2 regions of the Herbaspirillum sp. Her2 genome follow, and region 2 is predicted to be linked to the other one. Evidence: predicted binding sites of a transcription regulator. Region 2 holds the regulator's gene; the other holds the start of a gene.
What was found. Region 2 encodes sigma-54, which starts transcription at its own class of promoters, with help from an activator protein. Its sites were predicted from a motif close to TGGCANGNAANCTGCTTT; they were not measured.
Positions count from the first base shown of each region.

Region 1: the regulator sigma-54 is predicted to act here: its motif matches at 1,684-1,701, upstream of atzF (allophanate hydrolase).

Region 1 is NZ_CM176331.1:2,878,474-2,881,678, forward strand. It holds gene tkt (transketolase) at 1-584, opposite strand, end outside; gene ACWHXP_RS13105 (16S rRNA (uracil(1498)-N(3))-methyltransferase) at 748-1,473, shown strand; gene atzF (allophanate hydrolase) at 1,740-3,205, shown strand, end outside.
Region 2 is NZ_CM176331.1:5,521,689-5,524,893, reverse strand. It holds gene lptB (LPS export ABC transporter ATP-binding protein) at 1-712, shown strand, start outside; gene ACWHXP_RS25105 (RNA polymerase factor sigma-54) at 844-2,334, shown strand; gene hpf (ribosome hibernation-promoting factor, HPF/YfiA family) at 2,487-2,849, shown strand; gene ACWHXP_RS25095 (hypothetical protein) at 2,912-3,058, opposite strand.

The DNA.
Region 1 (3,205 bases), 2.6 Mb from region 2:
TTGGACAGGTTCAGCACGCCTGCCAGCGAGCAGGCTTCATGCGAGATGCCTTCCATCAGGCAGCCGTCGCCGACGAAGGCGTAGGTGTAATGATCGACCACGGCCAGGCCGGGCTTGTTGAATTCGGCGGCCAGCAGCTTTTCAGCCAGCGCCATGCCGACTGCATTGGTGATGCCCTGGCCCAGCGGACCGGTGGTGGTTTCCACGCCCGGGGTGATGTGCACTTCCGGGTGGCCGGCGGTCTTGGAATGCAGTTGGCGGAAGGACTTGATGTCGTCCATCGACAGGTCGTAGCCGGTCAGGTGCAGCAGTGCGTACTGCAGCATGGAGCCGTGGCCGTTGGAGAGCACGAATCGGTCGCGGTTGGCCCAGTGCGGGTTGGACGGATTGTGGCGATAGTGCTTGGCCCACAGGGCCACTGCTATCTCGGCCATCCCCATCGGCATGCCCGGGTGTCCGGAATTGGCTTTTTGTACTGCGTCCATCGCCAGCGCGCGGATCGCGTTGGCCATCTTGTCGGTGGGGAGAGTGGAAATCATGTCGAGGTCAGAGTTTGCTGTGCTGGGGGCGCCGCAGGCGCACAAATCGGATGTTCAAGCCAATGCGCCGGCCCGGAAGACCGGGTAACGGCGCGGGCCCGTATTTTACCAGAGTGCGCCGGGGGGATTAAAATTCGGGACCAGCCCCTGACCGGACTGACAATATTTTTCATGTCTTTTTGATCTTCTTTCTCCAGGACCCTGCCCCATGCCCCGCTTTTACTTCCCGCACCCCCTCGGCATCGGCTCCGCCCTGGTCCTGCCCGAGCAGATTGCCCATCACATCCAGGTGCTGCGCCTGCAACCGGGCGATACCGTGACCCTGTTCAATGGCGAAGGCGGCGAATACACCGCCAGCCTGAGCACCCTCGAAAAGAAGCGCGCCCACGCCGAAGTGAAGACTTTTTCACCCCGTGAGGCCGAACTGCCCTATGCGCTGACCCTGGCCCAGGCTCTGCCTGAAGGTTCGAAGATGGACTGGATCGTCGAGAAAGCCGTGGAACTGGGCGCCACCGCCCTCCAGCCGCTGGCCGCGCAGCGCTGCGTGGTGCGGCTCTCGGGTGACCGGGCCGAGAAGAAGCAGGCGCACTGGCAAGGCATCATCCATGCTGCCGCCGAGCAATGCGGCCGCAATCGCCTGCCGCACCTGGGCGAAGTCACCGACTTCAAGCGCTGGATCGCCCAGAGCGACCTGCATCGCCGCATCCTGCTTTCCCCGCGCGGGACCGAGCCGCTGTCAGGCTGGGCGCGCCACCATCCGCCGCAGGCCGTGACCGTCATGGTCGGCCCTGAAGGCGGCTTCAGCGAGGAAGAAGAAGACCTGGCCTGCGCCCAGGGCGCGCTGATGCTGTCCATGGGCAGCCGGGTACTGCGCACCGAGACTGCCGGGCTGGCGGCACTGGCTGCCTTGAATGCGGTGTGGGGGGAGCTTTGAAGAAAGCTTCATTCGGGTAATTTTCCGGCGGTCTGCCTGATTCCCGTGCAGGCCGCCACTACGGACGTCCAAGTTCGGCGCACGCCTCCCCATTTTGTCTCGCTAACAAAACTCTTCATTTCCCCTCGCACAACTTGCCTTACGGCACTTCACCTCGCAAACCCGCGTGGTGAAGCCTTTTCCCGTTTTTCAGCCGCGTGACGGAGGAGCTGGCACGCCTCCTGCTTAAATATATTCAATCTTGTATTCAAGTTTGAATATCCAATATGACCACCTCCCATGCCCTGCAGCAAGCTGCCCCCGAGGCCGCCCCGACCACCATCGCCGCCACCCTGGCGGCCTATCGAGAAGGCCGCAGCACACCCGGCAAGGTGGTGGCCGAACTGCTGGCCCGCATCGAGAGCGCCGGACGCGATGAAGTCTGGATCAGCCGGGTGCCGTCCAAACAACTGAAACAACAGGCCGCCGCGCTGGACCTGATGCTGCAGATCAAGGGCGAAGCCGTGCTGGAGAGCATGCCGCTGTTCGGCATCCCCTTCGCCGTGAAGGACAACATCGACGTGGCCGAGATGTCCACCACCGGGGCTTGTCCCGAATTCGGCCGCCTGGCCAGCGAGAGTGCCACCGTGGTGCAGCGCCTGCAGGCCGCTGGCGCGCTGCTGGTGGGCAAGACCAACCTGGACCAGTTCGCCACCGGCCTGGTCGGCGTGCGCTCCCCCTACGGCGCGGTACGCAATGCCATCAAGCCGGACTATGTCTCCGGCGGCTCCAGCTCGGGTTCGGCGGTGGCCGTTGCGCTTGGCCAGGTCATGTTTTCGCTCGGGACCGATACGGCCGGCTCGGGCCGCGTGCCGGCCGCCTTCAATCACCTGGTCGGCCTGAAACCGACCAAGGGCCTCATCAGCGCACGCGGCCTGGTACCGGCCTGCCGCACCCTGGATTGCATCTCCATCTTCGCCCACGACGTGGCCGATGCCTGGCGCGTGCTGCACAGCGCTTCCGGTTTCGATGCCGAGGATGGCTATTCGCGCCGCCCCACCATGCTGGGCGTGAAGCGGCGGGGTTATCGCATCGCCATTCCCGAGCAATGTGAATTCTTTGGCGACAGCATCGCCCAGGAAGCCTGGGAACGCAGCCTGGCGCAAATCGCCGCCCTCCCCGGCGTGAGCCTGGCGAAGATCCCCTTCGCCCCCTTCAGCGCGGCCGCGCAGCTGCTCTATCAGGGCCCGTGGGTGGCCGAGCGTCGCGCAGCGCTGGGCGACTTCTTCCTGGAGAACCCGGAAGCCATCCACCCCGTGGTGCGCCAGATCACCGCCCAGGCCTATGACTACGATGCCGTTGACAGCTTCAACGCCCAGTACCGCCTGGCCGACCTGCGCCGCCAGGCCGAAAACCTGCTCGAAGGCAGCGACCTGATGCTGGTGCCGACCACCACCACCTTCCCCACCATCGCCGAAGTCGAGGCCGATCCGGTGGTACGCAATGCGCAGCTGGGCCATTACACCAACTTCGTCAACCTGATGGACATGTCGGCCCTGGCCATCCCCGCCGTATGGCGGCGCGATGGCCTGCCCGCCGGCGTCACCCTGATCGGCCCGGCCGGTGCCGATCACCTGCTGGCGGAAGCCGGTGCACGCCTGCAGCAGCAACTGGGCGGCGCGGCGCAAGCCGATGCCATTGCGGCCACCCCGCTGCCCTTCAATGAAAGCACCATCAAGGTCTGCGTGGTCGG
Region 2 (3,205 bases):
GAAGAAAAGTTATGGCGCGCGCCAGGTAGTGCGCGATGTCTCGATGGAATTGCGCAGCGGCGAGGTGGTCGGCCTGCTCGGCCCCAATGGGGCCGGCAAGACCACCTCGTTCTACATGATCGTGGGACTGGTGCCTTCCGATGGTGGCGAGATCGACCTCGATGGCGCGTCCATTTCGCGCATGCCGATCCACAAGCGTGCCACCATGGGCTTGTCCTACCTGCCGCAGGAAGCCTCGGTATTCCGCAAGCTGACGGTGGAAGACAATATCCGCGCCGTGCTGGAACTGCGCCGGGAAGAGGGCAAGCCGCTCTCGCGCGATGAAATCGAAGGCCGCCTCAACAACCTGCTGCACGAATTGCAGATCGAGAAGCTGCGCGAAAGCCAGGCGCTGTCGCTCTCGGGCGGTGAACGCCGGCGCGTCGAGATCGCCCGCGCACTGGCCACCGATCCGCGCTTCGTGCTGCTGGATGAACCGTTCGCCGGTATCGACCCGATTGCCGTGATCGAGATTCAGCGCATCGTGCGCTTCCTGAAGGAACGCGGCATCGGCGTGCTGATCACCGACCACAACGTGCGCGAAACGCTGGGCATCTGTGATCGCGCCTACATCATCAACCAGGGCACGGTGCTGGCCAGCGGCAATCCGGAAGAGATCATCGCCAACGAGTCGGTGCGCCGCGTGTATCTGGGCGAGCATTTCCGCATGTAAGCGGTGCAGTCGGCTTGCCCGATACGCTTGAAGAAATACAGAGTGCACATCACGTAATACGCAACAAGCAATACGCAATACGCAACGACCGGCAGAGCAACCAGCGGGCCACGCCGCTTTCAGAAAGACAGATGAAACAGTCGCTCCAGTTACGTACCTCGCAGCACCTCGCATTGACGCCGCAACTGCAGCAGTCGATCAGACTGTTGCAACTGTCGACGCTGGAACTGCACCAGGAACTGGAACAGATCCTCTCCGATAATCCCCTGCTGGAACGCCTCGACGACGCGCTCGACAATTCGGTACGTCTGCTGGCCGATGGCGCGGTCTCCAGTTCGCCCTCCAGCGGCGTTGCCGAAACCAGTCACGAAGGCAGCGGCGAAGCGGCCCCGGCCGCCAGCGATGGCGATTCCAGCTTCGACTACCAGGACAACGCGCCGGAAGCCGGTGTCACGGGGGATGCCGACTGGAGCTTCGACGACGTCGCGCGCAGCGGCAAGTCGCCAGACGATGACGATGCCCGTCCACAACTCGAAGCGCACGAACTGACCCTGCGCGAACACCTGCTGGAACAGATCCGCGTGACCGCACGCACCCTGCGTGATCGTGCGCTGCTGGAACTGCTCACCGATGCGCTCGACGAGAGCGGCTATCTGGAAGAGCCGCTGGAAGACATCCACGCGCGCCTGCCCGAAGAGCTGGGCATCGACATGGAAGAGCTGTCGATTTCGCTCAAGCTGCTGCAGAGCCTGGACCCGGCGGGTGTCGGTGCGCGCAGTGCCGGCGAATGCCTGGCCCTGCAGATCCGCCGCCTGCCCAAGATTCCCTTCGTGACGCGCAAGCTGGCCTTGAGGATCGTGGAGGATTACCTGCCGCTGTTTGCACAACGCGATTTCAACAAGATCAAGAAGGCACTGGATTGCGATGACGAAGACCTGCGTGAAGCGCAGGCCGTGATCCGCCAGTGCCGTCCGCATCCGGGTGCGGAATTCGCGCGCGATGCCTCGGACTATGTGGTGCCGGACGTGATTGTCAAGCAGACAAAGAACGGCTGGCAGGTCATGCTCAACCATGAGGTCATGCCCAAGCTGCGCGTCAATGCGATGTATGCCAGTGCATTGAAGCAAGCCAAGGGAGAAGGTTCGCTGTCGTCGCAGTTGCAGGAAGCCAAGTGGCTCATCAAGAACATGCGGCAACGTTTCGATACAATTTTGCGCGTCGCGCAGGCTATTGTGGAACGTCAAAGAAACTTCTTTTCACATGGGGCAGTCGCCATGCGCCCCCTTGTGCTGCGTGAAATTGCTGATACACTGGGTCTACACGAGAGCACCATCTCTCGCGTGACGACTCAGAAATACATGCTCACTCCGCATGGAATGTTTGAGTTGAAATACTTCTTCGGTAGCCATGTCGCGACTGAAACCGGAGGTGAAGCATCCTCCACCGCGATACGGGCGCTGATCAAACAGTTGATAGGAGCCGAGAACCCGCAGACCCCATTATCCGATAGCAAGATTGCGGATATGCTGGCAGAACAAGGCATGGTGGTCGCGCGACGCACAGTCGCCAAATACCGCGAAGTGTTGAAGATTCCGCCGGTCAATCTCCGCAAGTCCCTCTGAGTTTTTCCTCAGTTTTTCTGCAGTACCGTTGCTGTGTTCAGGCAAGCATCCGACTGATGCCCGCGCCATCCGACACGAAGACCGTGCCCGTGGTACAGCTGCAGCAGGATCGATTGCACGAACCTCCAGTGACTTCACGATAGGAGTCTTGTATGAATCTGACCATCAGTGGACACCACCTCGAACTGACCCCCGCCATCCGGGAATACGTGCAAAGCAAGCTCTCGCGTATCAAGCGCCATTTCGACAACGTGATCGACGTCAGCGTGATCCTGAGCGTAGATAAACTCACAGAAAAGGAAAAGCGCCAAAAAGCGGAAATCAACGTCCACATCAAGGGGAAGGATCTACATGCGGAAAGCATCGCACACGACCTCTACGCTGCCATTGACACGCTGATCGACAAGCTCGATCGCCAGGTCATCAAGCACAAGGACAAGTTGCAGGAGCATCACTCCATGGCCAAGCGCCTGCCGGACGAAACGCCGGAGGATGCGGTGGCCGGAGCGGCATAAGCCAGGACACCCTCGGCAAGCCACCTCGCAGCCGCAAGGCTGCTGAGAAAGCCAGCCGAATTTCATGAGGAAGGGGCGCGCAAGCGCCCTTTTTCATTTGCGGCCGCCGAACTGGCCAAGCCTGTGGAAAAGATATAAATCATTGCGTAAAGCAACTTTTCCACCGCCGCTGCTGACGATGATGCAAGGGACGGCTTGAATGTCTTCACGGCACCCTCATCTTCGACACAAGAATTTGCATACGATATAAATCATTTCCTCGATGCAATTTTTTTCCCGTTCAGACAGGCCACCAGCATGCAGGCGATTTCAACGCGCCCGCCGGCTTTTCCCTATAATGTCGGGCAATCCCATTT